3 regions of the Limnohabitans sp. MORI2 genome follow, and region 1 is predicted to be linked to each of the others. Evidence: predicted binding sites of a transcription regulator. Region 1 holds the regulator's gene; each other region holds the start of a gene.
The links. Region 1 encodes LexA, which represses DNA repair genes until DNA is damaged. Its sites were predicted from a motif close to ACTGTATNNNNATACAGT; they were not measured.

Region 1 (6,446 bases):
CCGACCGCCGCACCTTCAACCGCAGCGATGATGGGCTTAGGAAAGGTGCGAACGGCCTCCATCCAGCTGTGCAAGCTTTCAATGATTTGCGCTTGAACCTCGGCGGGTTGTTCACGGTTGGCTTTGAGGCGCTGTACATCGCTGCCGGCGCAAAAGTGTGCGCCTTCGCCGGTGATGACCACACTGCGAATGTCAGGGTTGGTCTCGGCCACATTGAGCGCTTCAATGCCAGCGGCGTACATGGCTGGGCCCATGGCGTTGCGCAGCGCAGGGTCTGACAAGGTCAAGATGAGGGTTTGACCTTGGTTGGTGCTTTTGAGTTCCGCGCTCATGAGGGGTTAGCTTTCGATGTGCATGAGGCTCAAGCCCAAGGCGCCGCGACGGCGTAGCCAAGGGCTAGGGCGGTAGCGTGTGTCGCCGTACACGGTTTGCACATTGAACAGCACTTCTAAGATTTCCGTCGGGCCGTATTTGTTGCCCATGGTGAGCGGGCCCATGCTGTGGCCCAAATCCGCTGCGCCTGTGGCTTCGATCTCTTCGGGTGTACACAAACCCTGTTGGCACATGTCGCAAGCGATGTTGATGATGTTGGCCACCACGCGTTGCGTGACAAAACCACCGCTGTCACGAATCACCGAGACTGCTTTGTCATCGCGGGCAAACAAGGCGTGTGCTGCATCGCGCATGTCCGCGCGTGTGGCGGGGCTGGTGGCCAGCACGCGGCGTTGGGTGAGCTTGTCGTCAATCAGCATGTCGATGCCAATGGTGCGGGCGGGGTCGAGGCGCTCGACGATGGCGACGGTTGTCACGTCAAAACCCAAGGGCGCAACGATAGACAGCGCTTGTGCCGATGGCGACGCACCCGTTTCAATTTTGGCGCCCAAGTCCTTGAGCAATTGCAACAGCTCGGGACGGCGCATGGCGCGTGTAGACACCCACACAGGGGGCATTTCTGCCACGCTGGGTATGGGTTGCTCGGCGGGCATTTGCGCTTCGCCATTCGCGTAGGTGTAAAAACCTGCACCAGTTTTCTGACCCAGCTTGCCTTCGTTGATACGTTGCGCTGCGATGTCGCTTGGGCGGTAACGGGGCTCGTTCAAGTACTGTTGGTAGACAGAGGTGATCGCCTCGTGTGCCACATCAATGCCAGTCATGTCGAGCAGTTGGAACGGGCCGAGCTTGAAACCTGCTTGGTCGCGCAAGATACGGTCAATGGTGGCGAAATCGGCCACGCCCTCCGATGCGATTTGCAGCGCTTCTGTGGCGCCTCCCAAAATGCCAATGGTTTTGTAGATGGAATTCATGGCGAAGATTATGGCCGAGGCTGTCTGGCCTTTTGAGTTGCACTTGGGTGACACCGATACCGCGTTTCTCGCGCTCAGCCGCATGGGCCTGTGACAGAATGAATTCGGTCCTTATTGACTGGAGTACTTTTCATGACCCTCAAGCTTTGCGGTTTCGCTGTCAGCAACTACTACAACAAGCTCAAAATTCAGCTGCTTGAAAAAGCCGTGCCGTTTGAGGAAGAACTCGTCTGGGTCATGCCAGCTTCGCCCGAGACCTTGCTGCGCTCGCCCATGGGCAAGGTGCCTTTTTTAGAAACACCACAGGGCTGTATCAGCGAATCTGCGGTATGCGCTGAATACATTGAGCAGGCTTACCCACATCACCCCTTGTTGCCTGCAGATCCGTTCAAGGCGGCCAAAGTGCGTGAAATCATCACCTACATTGATTTGCATGTGGAGCTCGTGGCCCGAGAACTTTACCCAGAAGCTTTCTTTGGCGGCAAGGTTGATGATGCGGTCAAGACGCGTGTGCGCAAGCAACTCACCAAAGGTGTGGCGGGTTTGACCAAACTGCTGAAGTTCTCACCCTATGTGGCAGGAGACACCTTCACGCTGGCTGATTGCTCGGCCATCGTGAGCTTGCCCTTGGCTTCTCTTGCTTCCAAGTCCGTGCTTGGTGAAGATTTGTTAGCGCATTTGCCGATCAAAGCATATAGCCAGCAAATGGCCGAGCGTGCCTCGGTGCAAAAAGTCAACGAAGACAAAAAGGCTTGCATGGCCTTGATGGCCGAGCGCATGGCCAACAAGGGGCGCTAGATCCGCAGGGGCTGATCAGCGGCGTACTTGCAGTGCGCCAGGGTTGACGATGTTGGTGGGCGTACCCTTGATGAAGTTCACCACATTGTCAAACGCCGTGCCGAAATACAGCTCGTAGCTGTCTTGTTCCACGTAGCCAATGTGGGGCGTGCAAATGCAGTTTTCCAAACGCAGCAGCGCCTGGCCTTGCATGATGGGCTCACTCTCAAACACATCAATGGCGGCCATGCCTGGACGTCCACGGTTGAGCGCGGTGATGAGCGCGTCGGGTTCAATCAACTCAGCACGAGAAGTGTTCACCAGCAATGCGGTGGGTTTCATGCGGGTTAAATCTGCAAGTTTCACGATGCCCCGTGTTTCGTCGACCAAACGCAAATTCAGCGACAACACATCACACTCTTCAAAAAACACCTCGCGTGAGGGGGCGACATTCAAGCCATCTTTGGCTGCACGTTCTCGCGAGGCTTCACTGCCCCACATCACCACGCGCATACCAAATGCTTTGCCGTAGCCGGCCAGCAGTTGACCAATCTTGCCGTAGCCCCAAATGCCGAGGGTTTTGCCGCGCAGCACTTGCCCCAAACCAAAGTTGGGGGGCATGGAGCCAGCTTTGAGCCCCGACTGCTGCCAAGCGCCGTGTTTGAGGTTGCTGATGTATTGAGGCAGGCGACGCATGGCTGCCATGATGAGTGCCCATGTCAATTCAGCGGGAGCGATAGGAGAGCCAGAACCTTCGGCCACAGCAATGCCGCGTTCGGTACAGGCTGCAATGTCGATGTGAGAGCCGGCCTTGCCGGTTTGGGAGATGAGTTTAAGCTTGGGGAGTTTGTCCAGCAGCTGACGGGTGATGTGGGTGCGTTCACGGATCAACACCAGCACTTCGGCATCACGCAGCCTGACAGACAACTGGCCAACGCCCTTGATGGTGTTGGTATAAACCTTAGCGGGATACGCTTCTAACTTGGACGCGCAATTGAGCTTGCGCACGACATCTTGGTAGTCGTCGAGGATGACAATATTCATCCCTCAATTGTGCCTTGTGACACAGGCCCCACACGTGGCGTGAGGCCATAGATGTGCATCAATGACGGTTTTCGAGTTCGGCCAAACGGTCTAGCTCAGCGCAGACATCGGCCATGCGTCCAGAGATGACCATGCGCCCTGCTTGACTGCGGTGGTGTTGGGCTTCCATCACGCGTGCCACGCGCAATGGCAAAGGGCGAGGTGTGCTTTGCAAGGCTTGTGCTGGCATGAAGCCGCGAACAACGTTTTGCAGAGGGTTGAGGAGGCGATAAGCGCCGAAAAGTGCGAGGCTCATGGTCGTTCTTTCTTTACATCATCATGGTGTTACGGATGAGGCCAACGGCCAAACCCTCAATTTCAAAAGGCTCACCAGGCTCGACCACAATCGTTTTGAAGTCGGGGTTCTCGGCAAGCAGCTCAATGTGGCTGGCGGTTTTGCGAAAGCGCTTGACGGTCACGTCTTCGCCCAAACGTGCCACCACGATTTGGCCGTTCTTGGCGTCGCGGGTGGATTGCACGGCCAACAAGTCGCCATCCATGATGCCTGCGTCGCGCATGGACATGCCGCGCACACGCAGCAAGTAGTCAGGCTTGCGGGCAAACAGGCTGCTTTCGACAAAGTAGGTTTGATCGACATGCTCTTGTGCCAAGATGGGGGAGCCAGCCGCGACGCGACCCACCAAGGGCAATGAAAAACCAGAAGGCGAGGCGCTGAAAGTGTTGTCTTGGTAGCTGCGTGTGTTGCCACCTTTGAGGCGAATGCCACGAGAAGTGCCACTGACTAGCTCGATGGCACCTTTGCGGGCCAAGGCTTGTAAGTGTTCTTCGGCCGCGTTAGCCGACTTGAAACCCAGCTCGGCGGCAATTTCAGCACGGGTGGGGGGCGAACCGGTGTTGGCAATGGCAGACTGGATGAGTTCCAGAATCTGTTGCTGACGGGCGGTGAGTTTGGGCATTTCAATCATCGGTTCGACTCCTGCACAATGTGTGTCTTGAGGGATGTACCTGTTTGCACATCCAGTAACTGTATTTTTAACCAGCTTTTTGAGTTTTGCAAGCCATGAATGCAAAAAAAACTAAAAAAATCGTTGTTTTAGCCACAGGCGGCACCATTGCGGGCTTGGCCAGCGATGCGCAACAGCCCCAAAACTACACGGCGGGCCAAGTGGCCGTGGAGGATTTGTTGCATGGTGTACAACCCAGCGGCTTTGAGGTACTGAGCGAGCAGGTGGCCCAAATCGACAGCAAAGACATGTCGTTTGCAGTGTGGCAAAGCTTGCTTAGCCGCTTGGCGCACTGGTTGGCGCAAGACGATGTGCAGGGCGTTGTCATTACCCACGGCACCGATACGCTGGAAGAAACTGCGTATTTTTTGCAAACGGTGTTGCACCCCGCTAAGCCAGTGGCACTGACCTGCGCCATGCTGCCCGCCAATGCCCCCGACAGCGATGGCCCTGCCAACTTGCAAGACGCATTGGCGTGGGTGCAAAAGCCAGCAGCCAAAGGTGTGACCGTGGTGTGTGCAGGCCAAGTGCATGCGGGCGATGCAGTGCAAAAAAGCCATAGCCATCAGCGCAACCCATTCACCTCACAAGCGTTGGGTGCCCATCCGCAATCTTTGCAAGTGCCAACCGTGGCTCAGGTGTTAGCCTGCAAAGCTTGGCCGCGCGTGGAGTTGGTGCTCAACCATGCAGGTGCCGATGGTCGTACGGTGCGTGCCTTGATGGCCCACGATGCACCTCAAGGTTGGGTCGTGGCTGGCACTGGCAATGGCACTTTGCACCAAGATCTGCAAGCCGCATTGCTAGAGGCGCAAAAGCAGGGCGCACAAGTGCTGCGTGTCTCGCGCTGCGCCTGGGGTGGCGTGCAAACGCGTGATGCCGATGTATTTCCCCATGCAGGGGTGCTGACCGCTGTGCAAGCGCGTGTGGCGTTGCTGTTGAACCTCATTGCTCAGCAAGCTTAAGTAAAGCAAGCCACGGCACACAGATGGCTCAACAAACGCCACGAGCCTGAGCCATTCATCAAGTCAGCCATAAAAAAAGCCGCTCTACAGAGCGGCTTTTCTTTGCAAGCGTGATGCTTGACGCGAATTAAGCGGCGAGGGCTTGGAACGCGCGTTCTTTGATTTCTTCCACAGTGCCTGTGCCGCTGATGGCGCGGTACTTGGGGGCTGCAGCGGCGTCGGCCTTGGCCCAGCCAGAGTAGTAGTCCACCAAGGGGCGGGTTTGGGCGCTGTACACATCCAGACGCTTCTTGACGGTTTCTTCTTTGTCGTCGTCGCGCTGAATCAGAGGCTCACCGGTCACGTCGTCTTTGCCTTCCACCTTGGGTGGGTTGAACTTGACGTGGTAAGTGCGACCGCTGGCCACGTGGGCGCGGCGGCCGCTCATGCGTTCGATGATCGCGTCAAAAGGCACGTCGATTTCGAGCACGTAGTCCAGCTTCACGCCAGCCGCTTTCATGGCGTCGGCTTGAGGGATGGTGCGAGGGAAACCGTCAAACAAGAAACCGTTGGCGCAATCGGCTTGGGCGATGCGTTCTTTGACCAAGTTGATGATGAGGTCATCGCTCACCAAACCACCGGCATCCATCACTTTTTTGGCTTCGATGCCCAGCGGCGTACCGGCCTTCACAGCGGCGCGCAACATGTCGCCGGTGGAGATTTGAGGGATGCCGTATTTTTGGCAAATGAAGGTGGCCTGTGTGCCTTTACCGGCACCGGGGGCGCCCAACAAAATGAGTCTCATGTGTGGTCCTAAAGAACGATACGTTTTAATACTTAGGCGAGGATAGCACGCGCATCCCTTCCAAAGCCTTACGCGGCGGCGCTCAGCAGCGCACGAACGCGCGCCAAGTCTTCGGGCGTGTCCACGCCGGGGCCTGGCGAATGGTCGGTGATGTGCACAGCAATGCGGTGGCCGTGCCACATGGCACGCAGTTGTTCAAGCGACTCAGTCACCTCAATCGGTGCTTGCGCCAGTTTTGGGAACTCGCGCAAAAAGCCGACACGGTAACCGTACAAACCCACATGGCGCAACGGCGCGGGGTTGGGCAGGGCAGTGATGCCGCCGTTCAAGCCACCGTTTGCAAAGCCATCGCGCCACCAAGCAATGGGGGCGCGGCTGAAGTACAGCGCGGTGTTGCGGGCATCGAGCACCACCTTCACCACATTAGGGTTGGCAAAGTCTTGCACGTTGTCAATCGCATGGGCGAGGGTGCTCATGCTGCAATCGGTGCGTGCTTGCAGCAGTTGGGCGGCAGCGTCAATCGAAGCGGGGTCAATCAGGGGTTCGTCGCCTTGCACATTCACCACCACAT
Region 2 (6,446 bases), 1.2 Mb from region 1:
GCGTCGCATCGGAAAGTCAAACAGCGTCACAGCTGCCGCAGACACCGTACCCATGCTGATGACGCCCAAGCTCACCAAGGCGCATAACAACAAGGATGTGCCCACGTAGTCTGGCAACACAGTGCTGGCCATTTCCGCCAAGATGCTGGCTGATACCGAGTTCCACTGCCCCCACGAAAACAGCACAGTCAATACTGGCAGCGCCAACCACAAAGCCAGCACGACCAACACACAGCGTAAAAACAAGCGAGCGCTAAAAACCATGCGGCATTGTAGGGAGGCCGCACAAGGCATGGCGTGAAGACGTGGTGTTCATGCGCTCTCTCTACAATGGGCCTATGTTTTTAGATGTCGTCCAGCTCTCGGTCAATTACCCAGAACGCGCCCGTCCTTCGGTGGATCGCGTCACTTTAGGGTTGCGCGCGGGCGAAATGGGCGTGCTCATTGGTCCCTCGGGCTGCGGTAAAACCACTTTGTTACGTGCCGTCGCAGGGCTAGAGCGTGTCAGTGCGGGTGAAATCCGCTTGGCTCAATCGGTGGTCAGCAGTGCTACGGCGCATGTGGCGCCAGAAGCGCGTCGCATCGGTATGGTCTTTCAAGACTACGCCCTTTTTCCTCACCTGAGCGTGCAAGACAACATCAGCTTTGGCCTGCACAAGCAGCCACGCGCCGAGCGCGAGGCGCGTGTGCGTGAGGTGCTGGCGCTGGTGGGCTTGTCTAGCAGTGCGCAGCGTTACCCGCATGAGTTGTCGGGCGGCCAGCAGCAGCGCGTGGCCTTGGCCCGTGCGTTAGCGCCTAGGCCCCAGCTGTTGTTGCTCGATGAGCCTTTTTCCAACCTCGACGTTGAGTTGCGCGAGCGCTTGGCCTTAGAGGTGCGCGGCATTTTGAAAGAAGCACAAACCACCGCTTTATTTGTGACGCACGACCAAATGGAAGCCTTTGCCATTGGTGATGTGATTGGCGTCATGTCTGAAGGTCGTTTGCACCAGTGGGACGACGCCTACACGCTCTATCACCGACCCGCCACACGCTTTGTGGCCGAGTTCATTGGTCACGGCGTGTTTACGCCTGCCACTTTGCGAGAGGTGAACAACCAAGTCGTGGTCAGTACCCCGATGGGTGATTTGGTGGATGTGGCTGAGTGTCCACTGCCTTGTACTTTTGCGGCGGGCGAGTGCGATGTATTGCTGCGTGCCGATGACATCGTGCACGACGACGATGCGCCCGTGAAAGCGGAAATCATTCGCAAATCATTTCGCGGTTCAGAGTTTTTGTACACCCTACGCCTGAAAACAGGTGAGACGGTCATGGCGCATGTGCCTAGTCACCATGACCATGTGGTGGGTGAGTGGATAGGCATTCGCGCTGAGGTTGACCATGTGGTTACCTTTAACCGTGCGTGCCCTGTGAATGGCCACGACTTGTGCAATATGCCGTGCGCAGATCACGAAGCACCGCACGAACAGCCCGTGCACTTTCACGTCAAAGCGGCGGCTTAATTTCTGTCACGGTGCTGATTCAGCACATTCTGGTTTGGAACACAGCCCGTACAGAGACATGGAGTGGTTGATCAATTTGAAGCCGTGTTTTTTGGCGATTTTTTCTTGCTTGGATTCGATGTCTTCATCGTGAAATTCGACCACGGATCCGCAGCTCAGACAGACCAAGTGATCGTGATGCCCGCCTTCGTTCAGCTCGAAGGTGGTTTTGCCAGTTTCAAAATTGGTCGCGACCAAAATGCCTGCATCTGCAAATTGAGTTAACACGCGATAAACCGTGGCGATACCGATGTCGCTTTCGTGTTGCAACACTTTTTTGTAAACATCTTCGGCCGAGAGGTGCCTTGCATCGCTTTGGTGAAAAATATCCAAAACGGTGATGCGCTGGCTGGTGACCTTGAGCCCCTTGCTTTTTAATTGCGAAGAATACTTATCTGTATCCATGGTGTTCTTTCATCGAATACACGAACGATAACAGCTCGGCTCAAACGGATTAAGCCTGCGTGTTAGAAAACCGCACGGTGAATCGGGCGCCTGGCATGGGCTTGCCTGGGAAAGCATCTTCCAGTGTCACCACGGCGGCGTGTTGGTGCGCAATTTCAATCACGATGGGCAAGCCCAAACCAGACCCGTCCGCCTCTGTGCCCAAGGCACGGTAGAAGGGTTGGAACACCAGATCGCGCTCGGCTTCGGGTATGCCGGGGCCTGAATCTTCCACTTGCAACACGACGACTTTGCCAAACTTGTCGGCCAGCAAACGCACCGTGATGACACCCGGCGCATCTTCGCTAGAGGGCGTGTAGTTGATGGCGTTGTCCACCAAATTGCGCACCATTTCTTTGAGCAGCGTGGGGTTGCCCATCACGCGTACGCCGGTGCTGCCCATCTCCGCACCTTCGTAGCCGAGGTCAATGTATTTGTCCATCGCGCGTGGCAGTGAGTCTTGAATCACATCGCTCACCAATTCAACCAAGTCGCATGGGCTGCGCGCGATATTGCTGGTGCTGCTTTCAGCACGAGCGAGCGACAGCAGTTGGTTCACCGTGTGTGTGGCACGAATGCTGGCGCGACCAATGAGCTTGAGCGATTGTTTCAATTCGTCTGCGCTCGAGTCTTCGCGCTGTGCCAAGTCGGCTTGCATGCGCAAGCCCGCAAGTGGTGTTTTGAGCTGATGCGCGGCATCGGCCAAGAAGCGTTTTTGTGTGGCGATGGATTCTTTGAGCCGTGTGAGCAAATCGTTGATGGAGGCCACCAGTGGTGCCACTTCTTGTGGCACGGCTGATTCGTCGAGGGGGCTCAGGTCATCGGGCTTGCGCAGGCGAATGCGCTCTTCCAGTTTGCTCAATGGGCGAATGCCGCGTGCCAACGCCAACCACACCAACAACACGGCCAACGGCAAGATGACGAATTGCGGCAGCATGACGCCTTTGATAATTTCTGTGGCGAGCACCGAGCGCTTTTCGAGCGTCTCGCCCACTTGCACCAACACAGGCTTTGTGCCGGGGATGTCGACGCGAACCCAGGTGTAGGCCACGCGCACATCAGCGCCGCGCATTTCGTCGTCGCGAATGCGGACTTCGCCTGCGAGAGGTTGCTCTTCATCGGGCGGCAGAGGGAAGTCGCGTTCACCACTCACGAACTCACCGCGTGTTCCCAACACTTGGTAGTAAATCAAGTCGGCTTCATCGGCACGCAAAATTTCGCGGGCAGGCAAAGGCAAGTTGAAATACATGTGCGTCTGGTCGCTCTTGACGAGCTGAGCCAGCGCTTGAACGTTGTATTCCAAACCTCGGTCAAACGGGCGTCCTGCAATGTTTTGCGCGACTAGCCAAGTCAGCGCCAAGCTCACGGGCCACAGCAGCAAGAGCGGCGTGAGCATCCAATCCAAAATCTCGCCGAACAGCGAGTGTTGCTCGCGCCTAAACAGCTTGGCCATGCGCGTGCGTGTGGTGGATTAACCCGGAATCTTTTCGAGGCAGTAACCCAAGCCGCGCACAGTGGCGATGCGGATGGGGCCTTTTTCAATCTTCTTGCGCAGGCGGTGGATGTACACCTCGATGGCGTTGTTGCTCACCTCTTCGCCCCACTCGCACAGGCGCTCCACCAACTGGTCCTTGCTCACCAATCGGCCGCTGCGTTGCAACAGCACTTCGAGCAAGCCGAGTTCACGCGCAGAGAGCTCCACCATCTTGCCGTCGATGGTGGCCACGCGGCCGGTTTGGTCGTACACCAGAGGGCCATGTTTGATGGATGACGATGTACCGCCCATGCCTCGACGTGTGAGGGCGCGCACGCGAGCTTCGAGTTCTTGCAAGCTGAAGGGCTTGGCCATGTAGTCGTCAGCGCCGTAGTCCAAACCTTTGACGCGTTCTTCCACGCTGTCGGCAGCGGTGAGGATGAGCACGGGGATGGACGAGCCGCGTGAACGCAAACGTTTGAGCACTTCAAGGCCATGCATTTTGGGAAGACCCAAATCCAAGATGAGCAAGTCAAACTCATCGGTGGTCATCAAAGCCGCATCGGCTTCGGTGCCGCTAGCGACGTGGTCAGCGGCAGCGCCAGAGGCGCGCAAAGTACGCAACAGGCCATCGGCCAAGACCAGGTCGTCTTCTGCAATCAGGATGCGCATGTGTTGTCTCCAGCTTCTTCGCGTGTTTTCGGGTCAAGGGCTAGATTCTAGGCTGGAGTAACCGCCCGCATAGGCCTCTAGACCTAGGCTAACCACGGTGGCCACGTCAGCGCCGACCTCTTGTTTGAACTCAGCCTCGGCTTGCGCCACCGCTTGCTCGAACGCTCGTAGCCAAGCCAAGCCCGTGTCGGTGAACACGATGCGCCGTGCACGCGCATCGCTGGGGTCGGGCGTGCGCTCCACCAAACCCCACGCTTCGCACTGGGTGACCAAATCGCCCATGGCTTGTTTGGTCATGCCGGCACTCTCGGCCAGCTCGCTCAGGCGCGAGCCCTCAAGGCTCAGGTGGCGTGTGATGTGGATGTGCGCGGCGCTCACTTGGGCGCGGGCCGCGAGGTTAGACAAGGCCAGCGGCACCTCGACGTTGTGCGCCATCAGGTGCAGCACGCGGGCATCGAAGCGGCGCATGGCGTGGCCGAGCAAGCGGCCGAGGTGGATTTGTCGCCAGTCTTGATGGGGGGCATTTGTGGGGTTTGTGGCCATGTCTAAATGGTAAGGCAAACTGACCAAAAAAAGTGTTTACAAGTTTTGACTTTGCGGTAAAGTACTGGTCAAGCATCCAGCTGTTGATTCAATCAGTGGTTGGAAATCAAACCCAAACCGGAGAACACCATGAGCACCAAACCCGCCGTCGATAGTGAAAAAGCCAAAGCCCTGCAAGCCGCGCTGGCCCAAATTGAAAAGCAATTTGGCAAAGGCACCATCATGCGTTTGGGCGAGGGTGAGGTGGTGGACGACATCCAAGTCGTGTCCACTGGCTCCTTGGGTCTGGACATCGCCTTGGGCGTTGGCGGCCTGCCCCGTGGCCGCGTGATCGAAATTTACGGCCCTGAATCGTCAGGCAAAACCACCCTCACCTTGCAAGTGATTGCCGAGATGCAAAAGCAAGGCGGCACTTGCGCGTTTGTGGACGCTGAGCATGCACTGGATTCGCAATACGCTCAAAAGCTCGGTGTGAACTTGCAAGACTTGCTCATCAGCCAGCCCGACACCGGCGAACAAGCGCTTGAAGTGGTGGACAGCCTCGTGCGCTCTGGCGCGGTGGACTTGGTGGTGGTCGACTCCGTGGCCGCCCTCACCCCTAAGGCCGAACTCGAAGGCGACATGGGCGATTCATTGCCCGGCCTGCAAGCCCGCTTGATGAGCCAAGCGCTACGGAAATTGACGGCCTCCATCAAGAAGACCAATTGCACGGTGATCTTCATCAACCAAATCCGCATGAAGATTGGCGTGATGTTTGGCTCGCCCGAAACTACAACGGGTGGTAACGCGCTCAAGTTCTATGCCTCGGTGCGTTTGGACATTCGCCGCACCGGCACCATCAAACGTGGCGACGAAGCCGTGGGTAACGAGACCAAAGTCAAGGTGGTGAAGAACAAAGTGTCGCCCCCCTTCAAGACGGCTGAGTTCGACATCTTGTTTGGTGAAGGTATCAGCCGCCAAGGCGAAATCATTGACATGGGTGTGAACGCCAAAGTCATTGAAAAGTCGGGCGCTTGGTATGCCTACAACGGCGAAAAAATTGGCCAAGGTCGGGACAATGCCCGTGAGTTCTTGCGCGAAAACGAAGCGCTCGCGTTTGAGATTGAAAACAAAGTGCGCGAATCTTTGGGCATTCCTTTGTTGGCCGGTGGCCCCGAAGTCCCCGCTGCCAAAGAAGAAAAAGCACCCAAGGCCAGCAAGGCTGCGAAAGAAGCGAAAGCCGCCGAAGTTGACGCTGACGGCGTGGTGCTCTAAGAGGTTTTGCGAGACACGACGTGACATCCAACGCGCACGATCCATCGATGGCGGAGGGCGAACCCAAGGCGAAAAGGGCCAAAGGGTTTCAGCCTTCGCTCAAAGGGCGCGCGCTGAGGTTGTTGTCGCTGCGCGAGCATTCGCGTCAAGAACTCGAACGCAAGCTCAAACCGTTTGAAGAAACGCCGGGCGAGCTGGCCGAGGCCTTGGATTTTTTGCAGGCCAAAGACTTCATCAACGAGCAGCGCGTGGTGGAGTCGGTGGTCAACAGTCGCTCTCGCAAGCTCGGTGCATCCCGGGTGCGTCAAGAATTGCAAGCCAAAGGATTGCCCGCCGAGGCCATCGCCGAGGCCGTGCAAACGATGCGCAGCACCGAGCTAGAGCGAGCCCGCGAAGTCTGGCGAAAGAAGTTCGGAGAGCCGCCCGCCGACCAAGCGGCCCGCGTCAAGCAAGTGCGTTTTTTAGTGAGCCGTGGTTTTGCGCCGGAAGTCGTCAAGCGCGTGGTGGCTGGCTCAGAAGAC
Region 3 (6,446 bases), 350 kb from region 1:
AATCAGGGCGAGAGGGTTTGCCTACCGATGCATTGCCATTAGAAAAGGTTTCATAGATGAGTACACCGCTAGGCGCAAGGCTCGCCAAAATGTGTGGCCAAAGTGGTCGCCACAGGTAGTTGGTCACCACCACGCAACCAAACGTGCGCCCTGGCAAAGGCCAAGGTCCGTTTTCGATGTCCGCACAGATGGTTTCACCCAAGGAGCTGACGGCGGCTATGGCTTCAGGGTTGCGATCAACGCCTGTGACAGGATGGTCCAAGGCCGCAAAATGTCGCATATGACGGCCGTGGCCGCAGGCGATATCCAGCACGCTGCAACCCGCTGGCAGCAGGTGGGTCCATCGTGCGACCCAATTCGACGTGGGTTCTTGCCCGTGAAGCACCGTACTCATCTTAGAAACATCCCCATACCTGATTCGCCAAAGTCAGCAAAAACTCGGGCTGCAAATACATCGACATCACCGCCACCAGCGCAGCGAAGCAGGCCAAGCCAATCAAGGCTTGGCGAATCCATGTGCGTGAGATGAGCATCATTTGAAAATTCAGGCCATCGCAGCGGCAGGTGCACGCTCGATGGCAGTTTCTTTCACGGGCAAATTTACCAAGGCAGCAAACACACCGAGTGCGATGGAGATGTACCAAACAATGTCGTAGCTGCCGGTTTTGTCATACAAGTAGCCACCCAGCCACACTCCCATGAAGCTGCCAATTTGGTGACTGAAGAACACAAAGCCGCCCAACATGGACAAATGCGCCACGCCAAAAATCTGCGCCACCACCGCGTTGGTGGGCGGCACAGTGGAGAGCCAGAGCAAACCCATGACCGAAGAAAAGATGTACACGCTCATGGGCGTGAGGGGGGCCAGTAAAAAGAGCACGATCGCGACTGAACGCGAAAAATAGATAAAGGCCAAAATTTTGCGCTTGGCCAAACGCTGGCCCAAGCTGCCAGAGATGTAGGTGCCAAATACGTTGCAAAGACCAATCAGCGCCAAGGCAATGCTGGCCACCTCGGGCGACAAACCTTGGTCTTTCAGGTAGCTGGGCATGTGCACACCGATGAACACCACTTGAAAGCCACACACAAAGTAGCCAGCCATCAGCAGCTGAAAGCTGCGGTAGTTAAACGCTTCACGCAGTGCATGCATGATGGACTGCTCACGGTGCGGCGTAGCGCCGCCTGCAAAGCCTGGCTCGCGCAAACCATAAGCCAAGGGGATGACCAACAGTGCGGCCATGGCTAGCCATGCCAGCGCCTCTTGCCAACCAAATGTGCTGATCAGGTAGCCCTCGGTCGGCACCATCAAAAACTGACCAAACGAACCCGCTGCCGCAGCCACGCCCATGGCCCATGAGCGTTTCGCAGCGCTCACGTTGCGGCCAATCACGCCGTAGATCACGGCATAGGTGGTGCCAGCTTGCGCAATGCCAATCAAGACACCGGCTGTGGCCGTGAAGAGCGCGGGCGTTGACGAATAAGCCATGCCCAACAAGCCCAGGGCATAAAAGACGGCGCATGTGACGATGACGCGAAACGCACCAAAGCGATCTGCCAACATGCCAGAGAAAATGCCCGCAAAACCCCAGGTCAGGTTTTGAATGGCAATCGCCATCGCGAAGTTTTCACGGGTCCAGTCTTGGGCTTGGGTGATGGGTTGCAACCACAGACCAAATCCGTGGCGCACGCCCATGGACAAGGTGACGATGGCGGCCCCGCAGGCCAGTACTTGCCACATGGGCAGGGTTTTGTGTGGGTGGGTCATGCATTGACTTTAACCAATGTGCTGGCAAAGCGCTGTCACGGGGGCTTTCACGTTGGCGCTTTCAATGGGGCGAATTCACGAAAACTGTCGGTCTGTTGTTTTATACAGTATCAAATTTGAAACTGTCTACAATGCCGCCCCATGGCAACAAAGCAACCCACTACACCGCCCCAGTACTCGGAAGGCTCGATTCGCGTCCTCAAAGGACTCGAACCCGTCAAGCAGCGTCCGGGCATGTACACCCGCACCGACAACCCCTTGCACATCATCCAAGAGGTGTTGGACAACGCCGCCGACGAGGCCCTCGCTGGACACGGCAAGAAGATTTCCGTCACGCTGCACAGCGATGGCTCGGTCAGCATCGAAGACGACGGCCGTGGCATTCCGTTTGGCATGCACCCCGAAGAAAAAGCGCCCGTCATTGAGCTGGTGTTCACCCGCTTGCATGCGGGTGGCAAGTTCGACAAAGGCTCAGGCGGTGCGTACAGCTTCTCCGGCGGTTTGCACGGCGTGGGCGTGAGCGTGACCAACGCGCTGGCCAAACGCATGGAAGCCACCAGCCACCGCGAAGGCCAAGTGGCCCGCTTGGTGTTTGCTGGCGGCGACGTGGTGGAAAAACTCAGCACCCGCAAGCAAGAAAGCGGCGACCGCAAGCAAGGAACCACTGTGCGCGTGTGGCCCGATGCCAAATACTTTGAATCCTCAGCCTTGCCCATGGGCGAGCTGGTGCACTTGCTGCGCAGCAAAGCGGTACTGATGCCTGGCGTGAGCGTGACGCTCATCAATGAAAAAAACAAAGAAACCCAAAACTGGCTCTACAAAGGCGGCCTGCGCGACTACTTGATGCAAACGCTCAACGGCGACCCCGTGATTCCTTTGTTCGAGGGCGAGGGCTATGCCGACAAAAACCACGACAGCTTTGCCGAAGGCGAGGGCGCTGCGTGGGCGGTGGCCTTTACCGAAGACGGCCAACCTGTGCGCGAGAGCTATGTCAACTTGATTCCTACCAGCGCGGGCGGCACGCACGACAGCGGCTTGCGTGATGGTTTGTTCAATGCAGTCAAGAGTTTTATTGAGCTGCATGCCTTGCTGCCTAAGGGCGTCAAACTTTTGCCCGAAGACGTGTTTGCCCGTGCCAGCTATGTGCTGAGCGCCAAGGTGCTCGACCCGCAATTCCAAGGCCAAATCAAAGAGCGCCTCAACTCACGCGATGCCGTGCGTTTGGTGTCCAGCTATGTGCGACCCACCATGGAGCTGTGGCTGAACCAGCACGTGGACTACGGCAAAAAACTGGCTGAGCTCGCCATCAAGGCCGCACAAACACGTCAACGCGCTGGCCAAAAAGTTGAAAAGCGCAAAGGCTCAGGCGTGGCCGTGTTGCCTGGCAAGTTGACAGACTGCGAAAGCCGCGACATCAGCCACAACGAAGTGTTTTTGGTTGAGGGCGACTCTGCAGGCGGAAGCGCCAAGATGGGCCGCGACAAAGAAAGCCAAGCCATCCTGCCGCTGCGCGGCAAGGTGCTCAACACCTGGGAAGTCGAGCGCGACCGCCTGTTTGCCAACAACGAAATTCACGACATCTCGGTGGCCATTGGCGTAGACCCACACGGGCCTAACGACTCGCCTGATTTGAGTGGCTTGCGCTACGGCAAGATTTGCATCTTGTCAGATGCGGACGTGGACGGCTCGCACATCCAAGTGTTGTTGCTCACGCTGTTCTTCCGTCACTTCCCCAAGCTCATTGAAGCGGGGCATGTGTTTGTGGCGCGCCCCCCGCTGTTCCGTGTGGACGCACCAGCCCGTGGCAAAAAGCCAGCCACCAAGGTGTATGCCTTGGACGAGGGCGAGCTCACAGCCATCCTCGACAAGCTGCGCAAAGACGGCGTGGCCGAGGGCAAGTGGAGCATCAGCCGCTTCAAAGGTTTGGGCGAGATGAGCGCTGAACAACTGTGGGACACCACCTTGAACCCCGACACCCGCCGCCTCATGCCCGTGCAACTCGGCATGTTGGACTTTGCCGCCACCGAAGGCTTGATCACCCAACTCATGGGCAAAGGCGAAGCCGCCGCACGCCGCGAGCTGATGGAACTGCATGGCGATTCGATTGAGATTGATGTATGACCGATTTGTTAACCCCCGAACTGCCTGCCGCCGATAACGACGGCGACATCGCGCTGGGCCACTACGCCCAACGCGCCTACCTTGAGTACGCGCTCAGCGTGGTCAAAGGCCGCGCCTTGCCCGATGTGTGCGATGGCCAAAAGCCCGTGCAGCGCCGCATTTTGTATTCCATGTCCCGCATGGGCTTGGGCTTTAACGGCAACTCAGGCGCCAAGCCCGTCAAGTGCGCCCGCGTGGTGGGTGACGTGCTGGGCCGCTACCACCCGCACGGCGACAGCGCGGCGTACGAAGCCCTCGTGCGCATGGCGCAAGACTTCGCGCAACGTTACCCCCTGATCGACGGCCAAGGCAACTTTGGTTCGCGCGACGGCGATGGCGCTGCGGCCATGCGATACACCGAAGCCCGACTGGCCAAAATCACTTCTCTGCTGTTGGACGAGATTGACGAAGGTACGGTCGACTTCCAGCCCAACTACGACGGCTCCACCGAGGAGCCCAAGCAGTTGCCCGCCCGTTTGCCATTTGCTTTGCTCAATGGCGCCAGCGGTATTGCGGTGGGTATGGCCACTGAAATTCCGAGCCATAACCTGCGCGAAGTGGCCGATGCGTGCGTCGCCCTCATCAAGAGCCCGAAGCTGAGCGACGACGAGCTGATGCAAATCTTGCCCGGCCCCGACTATCCCGGTGGCGGCCAAATCATCAGCAGCGCGTCTGACATTGCCGATGCGTACCGCACAGGCCGTGGCTCGCTCAAAGTGCGTGCACGTTGGGTCATTGAAGACTTGGCGCGTGGTCAGTGGCAATTGGTGGTGAACGAGCTGCCACCTGGCGTAAGCAGCCAACGCGTGTTGGAAGAAATTGAAGAACTCACCAACCCTAAGGTCAAGACGGGTAAGAAGGCGCTGAGCGCTGAGCAAACCCAACTCAAGGCCACCGTGTTGGCAGTGTTGGATGTGGTGCGCGATGAGTCGAGCAAAGACGCGCCGGTGCGCTTGGTGTTCGAGCCCAAGACCAGCCGCATTGAGCAGCAAGAACTCATCACCACTTTGCTGGCGCATACCAGCTTAGAAACCTCGTCGTCCATTAACCTCACCATGGTGGGCATTGACGGTCGCCCCGTACCCAAGTCGTTGCGCGACATGTTGAACGAATGGATCGAGTTCCGCTCTGCCACCATCCTGCGTCGCTCGCAGCACCGCTTGAACAAAGTGTTGGACCGCATCCATATCTTGGAAGGTCGCCAGTTGGTGTTGCTCAACATCGACGAGGTGATTGCCATCATCCGCAACAGCGACGAGCCTAAGCTGGCGCTGATCGAGCGATTCAAACTCAGCGAGCGTCAAGCCGAAGACATCTTAGAAATTCGCCTGCGTCAGCTGGCACGTTTGGAAGCCATCAAGATTGAGCAAGAGTTGAAAGACTTGCGCGACGAACAAGCTAAGTTGGAAGACATCGTGGGCAACCCATCGGCGCTGCGCCGATTGATGGTGAAGGAAATCGAAGCCGACGCTAAGACTTTTGCCGATCCACGCCGCACGCTCATTCAAGAAGAGAAAAAAGCGGTGGCCGAAGTCAAGGTCATCGACGAGCCTGTGACCGTGGTGGTCTCTGAGAAAGGCTGGGTGCGCGCGCGTACGGGCCACGGCCACGAAGCCAGCGCATTTGCCTTCAAGTCGGGCGACGGCTTGTACGGCACGTTTGAGTGCCGCACGGTGGACACCTTCATCGCGTTTGGCTCCAATGGCCGGATCTACTCTGTGCCTGTGTCTGCTTTGCCCGGCGCGCGTGGCGATGGCCAGCCCGTAACCACTTTGATTGATTTGGAATCGGGCACTCAATTGCTGCACTATGTCGCTGGCCCTGCAGGCGCCACGTACTTGCTTAGCAGCACGGGTGGCTACGGCTTCATGGCCAACATCGAGCACATGATCTCGCGCAACAAAGGCGGCAAAGCCTTTGTGTCCTTAGGCGACGGCGAAACCGTGTGTCGCCCATCGCCTGTGAGCGGTGGCTCTGGCTCTCAACCGTTCGTTGCTGCCACACATGTGGCGTGCGCTTCAGCAGGTGGCCGCGTGTTGACCTTTGAGTTGTCTGAACTCAAGGCGATGGAAAAGGGCGGTCGCGGCTTGATGCTGATTGACCTAGAAGCCAAAGACACCTTGGCGGGCGCGGCTGCGTATACACGCAGCGTGCGCATTGAAGGCATTGGCCGTGGCGGCAAAGTGCGCGAAGAAACGCTAGAAATTCGCAGCTTGAATAATGCTAAAGCGGCACGCGCCAAGAAGGGCAAAGTGGCTGACTTGGGCTTTAAGCCCAATGCGGTGGTGCGGGTGGAGTAACTTGCAGCTAGCCAAATAGAAACGGCCCTTGCTTGCAAGGGCCTTTTTCTTTGGTGCAATAAAAAAGCGGCTCAACGAGCCGCTTTTTTATGAGGTATCAAGAATTAAGCCTTGGCTTTTTCTTTGGTCGCTGCAGGGGCGGCTGCGTCGGCGTCTTTTTTGGGCGGGCTGCAGTCAAAGCACACAAACATGGATGAACCCAAGATGCGCTTGAAGGAGCC

Region 2: a site for LexA is predicted at 4,751-4,768, ahead of recA (recombinase RecA). Genes of this name have one in related genera too.
Region 3: a site for LexA is predicted at 1,857-1,874, ahead of QMG27_RS07220 (DNA topoisomerase IV subunit B). Genes of this name have one in related genera too.

What each region holds. Positions count from the first base shown of each region.
Region 1 is NZ_AP027058.1:1,185,263-1,191,708, forward strand. It holds gene QMG27_RS06000 (enoyl-CoA hydratase) at 1-332, opposite strand, end outside; partial or broken gene QMG27_RS06005 (3-hydroxyacyl-CoA dehydrogenase family protein) at 339-1,262, opposite strand; gene QMG27_RS06010 (glutathione S-transferase) at 1,437-2,102, shown strand; gene QMG27_RS06015 (D-2-hydroxyacid dehydrogenase family protein) at 2,118-3,125, opposite strand; gene QMG27_RS06020 (hypothetical protein) at 3,184-3,420, opposite strand; gene lexA (transcriptional repressor LexA) at 3,434-4,090, opposite strand; gene QMG27_RS06030 (asparaginase) at 4,186-5,091, shown strand; gene adk (adenylate kinase) at 5,219-5,875, opposite strand; gene kdsB (3-deoxy-manno-octulosonate cytidylyltransferase) at 5,944-6,446, opposite strand, start outside.
Region 2 is NZ_AP027058.1:2,599,490-2,605,935, reverse strand. It holds gene QMG27_RS12490 (iron ABC transporter permease) at 1-264, opposite strand, end outside; gene QMG27_RS12485 (ABC transporter ATP-binding protein) at 339-1,499, shown strand; gene fur (ferric iron uptake transcriptional regulator) at 1,506-1,943, opposite strand; gene QMG27_RS12475 (sensor histidine kinase) at 1,993-3,435, opposite strand; gene QMG27_RS12470 (response regulator transcription factor) at 3,454-4,128, opposite strand; gene QMG27_RS12465 (MarR family winged helix-turn-helix transcriptional regulator) at 4,162-4,671, opposite strand; gene recA (recombinase RecA) at 4,801-5,925, shown strand; gene recX (recombination regulator RecX) at 5,973-6,446, shown strand, end outside.
Region 3 is NZ_AP027058.1:1,533,502-1,539,947, reverse strand. It holds gene QMG27_RS07235 (class I SAM-dependent methyltransferase) at 1-394, opposite strand, end outside; gene QMG27_RS07230 (hypothetical protein) at 396-536, opposite strand; gene QMG27_RS07225 (MFS transporter) at 545-1,765, opposite strand; gene QMG27_RS07220 (DNA topoisomerase IV subunit B) at 1,907-3,886, shown strand; gene parC (DNA topoisomerase IV subunit A) at 3,883-6,225, shown strand; gene QMG27_RS07210 (hypothetical protein) at 6,330-6,446, opposite strand, start outside.